Regions from separate parts of the Streptomyces sp. NPDC048751 genome, predicted to be linked through region 2. Evidence: riboswitches for the same ligand, from Rfam matches in the RefSeq annotation. Region 2 holds a riboswitch; the other holds the start of a gene.
What was found. A riboswitch is a leader RNA that binds a small molecule or an ion and turns the genes downstream of it on or off. The one in region 2 is predicted to bind S-adenosylmethionine.
Positions count from the first base shown of each region.

Region 1: it holds a riboswitch for S-adenosylmethionine, as region 2 does, so the genes downstream of both, ACGFNV_RS36800 (putative leader peptide) here and ACGFNV_RS21845 (aminotransferase class V-fold PLP-dependent enzyme) in region 2, are expected to answer to the same signal.

Region 1 is NZ_JBICUX010000015.1:51,718-56,409, forward strand. Features, by position in the region: gene ACGFNV_RS36790 (ABC transporter permease) at 1-576, opposite strand, end outside; gene ACGFNV_RS36795 (ABC transporter substrate-binding protein) at 580-2,199, opposite strand; gene ACGFNV_RS36800 (putative leader peptide) at 2,415-2,546, opposite strand; SAM riboswitch class IV at 2,566-2,679, opposite strand; gene ACGFNV_RS36805 (DUF1684 domain-containing protein) at 2,769-3,593, opposite strand; gene ACGFNV_RS36810 (LLM class F420-dependent oxidoreductase) at 3,673-4,596, opposite strand.
Region 2 is NZ_JBICUX010000006.1:449,728-454,419, forward strand. Features, by position in the region: gene ACGFNV_RS21835 (rhomboid family intramembrane serine protease) at 1-56, shown strand, start outside; gene ACGFNV_RS21840 (Lrp/AsnC family transcriptional regulator) at 53-334, shown strand; gene ACGFNV_RS21845 (aminotransferase class V-fold PLP-dependent enzyme) at 367-1,740, opposite strand; SAM riboswitch class IV at 1,867-1,983, opposite strand; gene trpD (anthranilate phosphoribosyltransferase) at 2,083-3,147, opposite strand; gene ACGFNV_RS21855 (cytochrome bc complex cytochrome b subunit) at 3,272-4,692, opposite strand, start outside.

The DNA of each region.
Region 1 (4,692 bases), on a different contig from region 2:
CTGCGCGCCCGTCGGCACTGCCAGAGTCAGCGCCGGCAGCACCAGCCCCCTCAGGCCGTCGTTGCCGAACGCGGGGAACCAGTGCAGCCGGAAGGAGAACGTCTCGACGAGCAGCAGCCCCACCCAGAACGTCGGGACGGACACCCCCAGCGGCGGCAGCGACAGCAGCAGCTGCCGTAGCCAGCGCTGGGCGGTGTAGGTCGCCAGTACCGCCAGACCGCCGCCGAGGACCACCGCGAGCAGCAGCGCCGCGCCGGTCAACTGCAGTGTCTGCGGCAACGCGTCGGCCAGCGTCGAGGTGACCGGGCGGCCGGTGGACACCGAGTCGCCGAAGTCCCCGCGCACCGCCCGGCCGAGGTACTCGGCGTACTGCACCAGCACCGGCTTGTCGAAGCCGTACTCGTGCCGCAGGGCGGCGATCTGCTTCGGATCGACCTGCCCCGAGTCCATTCCGGCGCTGGCCATCGCCGTGACCGGGTCGCCCGGCAGATAGTCCAGTACCAGGAACGAGACCGTGTAGGCCGCCCACAGCACCCCGACCGCCTGAGCGAGCCGTTTGATCACATAGCGGCGCATGTGCTACCCGATCCAGGTGTCGTGCAGCTGGAGCCGGCTGGAGGCGTCGAAGTTCAGGTCGTGCACCTTCTTCGACACGCCCAGCTGGGTCTGGAGCTCCACGACCGGCACGTAGTAGGCGTTCTGCACGAGCGACTGCTGTGCCTGGGTGACCAGTTGCCTGCGCTTGGCTGCGTCAACGGTCGCGGCCTGCTCGGACAGCGCGGTGTCGAGGGAACTCGCGGGCAGGTGGTAGAAGTTGGCCAGCTTGGTGGAGAAGGAGCTGCGCAGGATGTCCGGGTCGGCGCGGGTCACGTTCCCCCACACCGCGTCGAAGTCACCCGACTGGAGGGTTGGGGCGAACTGCGTGACCTGGAGCTGCTTGAGGACCACGTCGACACCGACGGCCTTGAGCTGCTGCTGGATCAGCTCCAGGGCGGGCTGGTTGGTGGAGGCGTTGGGGAACCACTTGACGGTCAGACTCAGCTTCTTGCCGCCCTTGGTGCGGACGCCGTCGCTGCCGGTCTTCCAGCCGGCCGAATCCAGCAGGGACTTGGCCTTGGCCGCATCGAAGGTCAGGCCGGAGGCGAGGTCGGCGTAGTCGGGCGTGGTGTGCGCGAGGACGCTGGTCGCCGGCTGGGTGCCGGTGGGGAAGACGGTGTCGGCGATCTGCTGCCGGTCGACGGCGAACAGGATCGCCTGGCGCACCCTCGCGTCCTTCAGGGCCGGCCGCGAATTGTTGAGGCCGAGACCGAACACGACGCCGGGGTTGGCCCGTCGCTGGAGGTTGACCTGGCCGCCCTTGAGCGCCGCCTCGTTGGCCTTCCCGACGCTGCTGATGGCGTCTACCTGGCTGGACTGGAGACTTCCGGCCCGTACGCCCGCCTCCGGTACGACCTTGAACACCAGCTTGTCCAGGTACGCCTCGCCCTTCTTGCTCCACCGTGAGGAACCCCAGGCGTATCCGGTGCGCTTGGCCAGGGTGATCGACTGGTTCTGCACGTAGTGCTTCAGCACGAAGGGCCCGGACCCGATCACCCCGTCGCTGCACTTCTGCTGCGGGGTCTTCTTCACGCTCGCCGACGACTCGATCCCCAGCGAGTGGGTCGAAGTGGCCTGCAGGAACTGGGTGTTGGGCTGGCTGAAGGTCACCTTGATGGTGAGCGGGTCGACTACCGTGGTGCTCTTGACGCCGCTCAGATAGCCCTCGGCGAGCGTCCCCAGGGCGCCGAGTTTCGGCACCGCGTCGAAGTTGTCCTTGACCACCTGCGCGCTCAGCTTCGAGCCGTCGCTGAAGGTAACGCCCGACCTCAGATGGAAGGTGAACGTCGTGGCGTCGGAGCTGATGTCCCAGCTCTTCGCCAGCCACGGCACGATCTTGCCGGTCTTCGGGTCCTGGTCCGTCAGGGAGTCCACGATCTGGCGCACCGAGTAGATGGTCTCGTTGCTGGCGACCTGCTGCGGATCCACGCAGCCGGCGTCCGAACCCACCGCGAAGGTCAGGGTGCCGCCGGACTCGGGCTGCCCGGAGCCGCTGCCGGAATCGCCGCCGCCGGAGCCGCAGGCGGTCAGCAGAACACTGGCGGTCACAAGGGCGGTCAGTGCCGCCCACCGGGAGGTTCTGACATCGGGAAGTGCAGTCACGGAGGGCTTCTCCTACTCGTGTCACCAGGCACGGATGCCGTACGAGGCACGGCCGTGCGTGGGCGTGCGGCCCCGGCCGGCGCGACGCGGGTGCCGGGGAGCGCTGTGCAGACGGGGATCAGGGCGAAACGCGGGATCAAAGACAGACGGAGATCAGGCGCAGGCGGGTGCGGCGATGGCAGGTGCCGTACTGCGACCAGCGGTGGGAAGGCCCGTCAGGCCTGACAGAGACAACTGGTCGAGCGCTTGAGGTCGATGTGGCGCCGACGCGAGAGCCGGGAGAACACGGTGGCGCCGGCGAAGCGGGCGCTGAGGTCACCACCGTGCCGCATATCGGTCCTCCACATTTTCGGCCCCGGTCACGGGGCCACGCGCTTGCAGAGATCGTCAGTGATCCCGCCGGGCTTTCACCTGGAGCACCCCGCCGCGCGGGAGGGTTGCCGGTCAGCGAGCCAGGGCTTGACGCTGACACTCAATGCCGTTCGTGATCGTACGGACCAGACTTGGCGTACGTCAATGGCGCAAAAGGACGCCTCGTCAGGGGAGTCCGGGGCGAGAGTGTGTCCGGTTCAGGAGCCGCTTCGCTCGCGGGGGATCTTCTGACCGGCCTCGATGGCCACCGGCAGCCGGTTCTCGGCCGGGGGCAGCGGGCAGGTGGCCAGGTCCGTGTAGGCGCACGGAAGGTTCGCGGCGCGGTTGAAGTCCACGACGACCGTGCCGTCGGCGGCGGGCGGTTCGAGGGACAGGGCCCGGTTGGCGGCGTAGGTGGTGACTCCGGAGGTCGCGTCGGTGAACAGCACCATCAGTCGGCCCGCACCAGGGCCGGGAAACGCGGTCAGCGACAGCAGGCGTCCGTCCAGCTCGAACTCGACCCTGCCGGGAGCGTCGTACACATGCTCAAGGCCCTCGACCGCGGCGCCCACGGTGGTCGGCCGCGGCGTGTCGAAGGGGATGTAGCGGCCCGTCACGGCCCAGCGCGGGTCGGGGGCGTAGGCGGGCGTTCCGGTGAAGGCCGTGCGCAGCGGGGCGTCCGGGTGCCGGGGACGCACGATGTCGTGGCCGCCGCGCTTGGCGACCTCGATGACCGCGTCTCCCCACACGGCGTCGACGCCGCCGCGCTCGGGAAGCACGCCGAAGCGGTGTTCACCGTGCACCGGCGTCTCGTCGACGACCAGTTCCTCGCCGTCATCGAGGTCTACGACGACGCCTTCGGGGCCGGTGCGCCACGCGCCGGGCGCGTCCGGGAAGCGCTGTGGCCGGTCGTCGAGCCAGTGCAGGCCGGTGATCGCCAGGAACCCGTGCGGGGCGGCGAGCCGGGTCTCCTGGGCGCGGTACCACTCCAGCCAGGTCTCGGTGAAGGCGTGCAGGTCCGTGGTGGCGGCCTCGGTGGTCATGGGGAATCTCCTTTGTTCCGTGGGTGCCTTCGGCAGGGGACGCAGGGGTGCAAGGGGGTTGTCGAGCCGACGGGTGTACTCAGCGGGCCAGTTCGCCGAGGAGTCGCCAGGTCCGTCGACGATCGGCTTCTCCCGCGATCTCGGTGGCTGAGAACACGACCTCGGTGGCGCCGGCGTCACGGTAGCGGCGTACCTCGGCCTCGACGGTCTTCTCGTCGCCGATGACGGCCAGGTCGGCGGCCCGCCGTGCGCCGGAGAGTTCGATGACCCGGGCGTAGGAAGGGATCTGTTCGTAGAAGGCGAGGTTCTCGGTGGCCTTGGCCCGCACCGCGTCGACGTCGTCCGTGACCACCCCGGGCACCAGGGCCACGATCCTGGGCGTGGGGCGGCCGGCGGCCTCGGCCGCGACGGTCAGGGTGGGCACGATGCGGTCCGCCAGGGCGCGCGGTCCCGCCAGGTAGGGCAGGATCCCGTCGGCCAGTTCGCCGCTGGCCCGCAGAGCCTGCGGCCCCATCGCGGCGACCAGCAGGGGGACGCCGTTCTCTGCCCCCGGTACCCGCGCCGGGATTGGAGTGGTGGCCGTGAGCAGCTCGCCGTGGAAGTCGGCTGTGCCGGTCTCGGTCAACTGCCGCAGCGCGGTGAGGAATTCGCGCAGCCGGGCGATGGGTCGTTCGAAGGGCAGGCCGAAGCCGGACTCGGTCAGCAGTTTCGTGCCCAGGGCCAGACCGAGGTGATAGCGGCCGTGGGTCGCGGCCTGGGCGGTCTGGGCCTGGCTGGAGACGAGCAGCGGGTGGCGGCCGAAGACGGGGATCGCGGAGGTGCCGACCTGCAGTCCGGGCACTTCGCGCCCGACGATCGCCGCGAGCTGGGGTGAGTCCGCGCCGAAGGTCTGCCCGAACCAGGCCGACGTAACACCGAACTCTGCGGCCTCCTGGGCCAGTTGGACGGTGGCGTCGACCTGGTTCGGCGCGTCGGACGCGTTGAGCGCTACTCCAACAGTCATGTCAGTTCAGAACGGGCGTCGGCCGGACCCGCATTCCGGTCCGTGTGTGACAGCTTCTTGTCAGTCATGTGTACTCAGTCCTGAGTGGAAGGGTCG
Region 2 (4,692 bases):
CGACTAGAGTGAGGGCCGCCCCAGCTCCGGCCCCCGAGGGAGAGAACCAGCCGTGATCACCGCGATCGTGCTCATCAAGACCAGCGTGGACCGGATTCCGGAGATCGCGGAGTCGATCGCCGCGCTGGAGTCCGTCAGCGAGGTCTTCTCCGTCACCGGCACGTATGACTTGATCGCCATGGTCCGGGTGCGGGCGCATGAGGATCTGGCGGATGTCATTCCCGGGCGGATCAGCAAGATTCCCGGGGTGGAGGCCACGGACACGCATGTGGCGTTTCGGACGTACTCGCAGCATGATCTTGAGGCGGCTTTCGCCATCGGGCTGGACTCCTGACCCCCTGAACACCGCCAACTGGCGAACGCCCGTCACACCGCCGGGACGCAGCGGCCCTCCTCCGTGCGGTACTGCCACTTGGCACCGTTGCTCACCAGTTCCCGGACCGCGCTCACGAAGCGGTCCACGTGTTCGTCCGGGGTTCCCGCGCCGAAGCTGACGCGGATGGCGTTGAGGGACTTCTCGCCGGGGGCCGCCTCGGGGGCGCCGCACTCGCCCTGGGTCTGGGGGTCGCTGCCCAGGAGGGTGCGGACGAGGGGGTGGGCGCAGAAGAGGCCGTCGCGGACGCCGATGCCGTACTCGGCGGAGAGGGCGGCGGCGAAGTGGGAGCTGTTCCAGCCGTCGACGACGAAGGAGATCACGCCGACGCGGGGGGCGTCGTCGCCGAAGAGGGACAGGATCCGGACCTCGGGGACCTCGGCGAGGCCCGTGCGGACCTTCTCGATCAGGTACTGCTCGCGGGCGACCAGGGTGTCGAAGCCGGCCTCGGTCAGCGCCTTGCAGGCCGAGGCGATGGAGTAGGCGCCGATGACGTTGGGTGATCCCGCCTCGTGCCGTGCGGCGCTGTCGTGCCACTCGACGTCCACTCCCCCGTCCTCGCGCCGGGTCACCTTGCGGCTGGCGCCGCCGCCCGCGAGGTAGGGGTCGGCCTCGCGCAGCCAGTCGGCGCGGCCGGCGAGGACGCCGGAGCCGAACGGGGCGTACAGCTTGTGGCCGGAGAACGCGACCCAGTCGACGTCGAGGTCCTTCAGTGACACCGGGTGGTGGGGGGCCAGCTGGGCGGCGTCCAGGACGATACGGGCGCCGTGCGCGTGGGCGGCGGCGGCCAGCTCCTGTACGGGCCACAGCTCGCCGGTGACGTTGGAGGCGCCGGTGACACAGACGAGGGCCGGGCCGTGGGGGGCACGGTCGGCGAGGGCGCGCTCCAGGGTCGCCACCGCCTGCCGCGGGGTGCGCGGGGCGTCGAGGTAGGTGACCCGGGCGTGCTGCCAGGGCAGCAGCGAGGCGTGGTGCTCGGTCTCGAAGACGAAGACCTGGCAGTCGGCGGGGAGGGCCTGAGCCAGCAGGTTGAGGGAGTCCGTCGTCGAGCGGGTGAAGATCAGCTGGTCGTCGGCTCGGCAGTCGAGGAACTCGGCGACCGTCCTGCGGGCGTTCTCGAAGAGGTCCGTCGACAGCTGGGAGAGGTAGCCGGCACCCCGGTGGACGCTGCCGTAGTACGGGGCGTAGGCCGCCACGTCGTCCCAGACCCGCTGGAGGGCGGGGGCGCTGGCGGCGTAGTCGAGCGCTGCGTAGGTGACTTCGCCGCCCGTGACGAGCGGGACGGTGACATCCCGGCCCAGAACGGGCAGCGGGGCACAAAGGGGCTGGGTGGAGACAGCGGTGGAGGCAGCACTGAGGACAGACATGACGGAACTCCCGTGAGAGGAAGGAGGAGAGTGAAGACGGGTGTGCGGAGGCGGGGCTCGACGCCCTAGCGCATTCGCTTGCTCACGGAAGGCTCCCTCGATGACCAGGATCCCTGGTGTATGAGGGATCCGCGCTTGCCGTAGACCTCACTGCCTACGGCCTGGTCCTCACCCGGGGCACCCCGCCACGGACGGAGGGTTGCCGGACAGTCGGCCGGGGCCTCATGACTGTCACTCATGACCTGGACAGGAACGTACGTGAAGTGATCGCGGTCCCGCAACCCGTGTCCGGATCGCGGGACCGCACGTCGGTTTCCAGCGACCTGATCCGCCGGACAGGCCCTAGGCGTTGCTCGCGGCCACCCAGCGCTCGAGCGAACGCTTCGCCGCTCCCGAGTCGATCGACTCGGCGGCCTTGGCCATGCCGGCGCCGATCTGCTCGGCCAGCGTTCCGGGGCCCGGGTCGAGCGCCACGAGCGCCGCCGCCGAGTTCAGCAGGACGGCGTCGCGGACCGGGCCCCTCTCGCCCTCCAGCAGCCGTCTGGCGACCTCCGCGTTGTACGACGGGTCGGCGCCGCGCAGCGCCTCCACCGGCACGAGCTCGATGCCGACGTCGCGCGGGTCGAAGGTCTCCTCGGTCACCTTGCCGTCGCGCACGACCCACACCCGGGAGGTGGCGGTCGTGGTCAGCTCGTCGAAGCCGTCGTCACCCCGGAAGACGAGGGAGGAGTTGCCGCGCTCGGCGAGGACGCCGGCGATGAGCGGGGCCAGACGCGGGTCGGCGACGCCCACCGCCTGGGCCTTCACCTTCGCGGGGTTGGTGAGCGGACCGAGGGCGTTGAAGGTCGTCCGGATGCCCAACTGTCCACGGGCGGCGGCCACATGACGCAGCGCCGGGTGGAACTTGATGGCGAAGCAGAAGGTGATCCCGGCCTCCTCGGCCACCTCGGCCACCCGCTTCGGGGTCAGTTCGAGGTTGACGCCGAGCTTCTCCAGGACGTCCGAGGCGCCGGACGCGGAGGACGCGGCCCGGTTGCCGTGCTTGACGACCTTGGCACCCGTGCCGGCGATGACGATCGAGGACATCGTGGAGATGTTCACCGTCTTCGCGCCGTCGCCGCCCGTGCCCACGATGTCGACGGTGCGCCCCGGCACCTCGATGACGTTGGCGTGCTCGTACATCGTCCGGACGAGCCCGTTGATCTCCTGGACGGTCTCGCCCTTGGCGCGCAGTGCCACCGCGAACCCGGCGATCTGCGCGTCGGTCGCCTCGCCGCGCATGATCAGGTCCATCGCCCAGGCGGTGTCGTCCGCGGTGAGGTCGTGGCCGTCCAGCAGGCCGTTCAGCAGCTTGGGCCAGGAACGGCCCGCCGCGGTGTCGCCTCCAGCGGGGGTCACAGCGCTCATGGGGCCGCTCCGGGGTGTCGTAGAAGAGTGTGAGCCCACCCTATCCAGCCGGAAGGCACGGCGAAGGGCCCCGTCCGAAGACCGGACGGGGCCCTTCGCTGGTGGCGTGGCGACGCCGCGACGATCAGTGGTGGCCGTGGCCGCTCGTGATCTCCCTGTACTCCTCGGCGGTGGGCTTGGGGATCTGGGACTCCTCGCCGTAGTACGCCTCGCTCAGCTTGGCGCGCAGCTTCTCGGAGCCCTTCACCTTGCGCTCGACGCCGTTCTCGTCGACCGTCGGGCCGATCTCGACCGGCTTGTACTGCTCGTGCGCCGTGAGGGTGTGCAGGGCCTCCTGGCTCAGCGGCTCGTGGACCTCGATGAACTCACCGTGCGGCAGGCGCTTGATCGTGCCGGTCTCGCGACCGTGCAGGATCTTGTCCTTGTCGCGGCGCTGGAGACCCATGCAGATCCGCTTGGTGACGACGAAGGCCAGGACCGGTCCGGCGAAGAAGCCGATCCGGACGAACCAGGTGACCGCGTTGATCGACAGATGGAAGTGGGTGGCGAAGATGTCGTTGCCACCACCGATCAGCATGATCATGTAGCCGGTGACCCAGGCGACACCGAAGGCCGTACGGGTCGGGGCGTTGCGCGGCCGGTCCAGGATGTGGTGCTCGCGCTTGTCCCCGGTGATCCAGGACTCGATGAACGGGTACAGCGCGATCACGCCGAGGAACAGACCGAAGAGCACCAGCGGGATGAACACACCCAGGACGAGCGTGTGACCCCAGAGGTTGATCTCCCAGCCCGGCATGGCACGGATGAGACCCTCGGCGAAGCCCATGTACCAGTCGGGCTGGGCGCCCGTGGACACCTGGTCCGGCCGGTAGGGGCCCATCGCCCAGATCGGGTTGATGGACGCGATGCCGGCGAGGGCCGCGATGGCGCCGAAGACCAGGAAGAAGAAGCCTCCGGCCTTGGCCATGTAGACCGGCAGCAGCGGCATGCCGACGACGTTCTTGTTGGTGCGTCCGGGGCCCGCGAACTGCGTGTGCTTGTGGTAGAAGACCAGGATCAGGTGGCCGACCACGAGACCGAGCATGATGCCCGGCAGCAGCAGGATGTGGATCGAGTAGAACCGGGCCACGAAGTCGTGACCGGGGAACTCGCCGCCGAACAGGAACATCGAGATGTACGTGCCGACGATCGGCACGGACAGGATCGCGCCCTGGGTGAAGCGGACACCGGTGCCGGAGAGCAGGTCGTCCGGGAGCGAGTAGCCGGTGAAACCGGTGAACATGCCCAGGACGAACAGCAGGAAGCCGAACAGCCAGTTGACCTCGCGCGGCTTGCGGAACGCGCCGGTGAAGAAGACGCGCATCATGTGCACGAACATGCCGGCGAGGAAGATGACCGCCGCCCAGTGGTGGATCTGCCGGATGAGCAGACCACCGCGGACGTCGAAGGAGATGTGCAGCGTGGAGCTGAACGCCTCCGACATCAGCTGGCCCTGCAGCGGGACGTAGCTGCCGTGGTACTCCACCTCGTTCATCGACGGGTGGA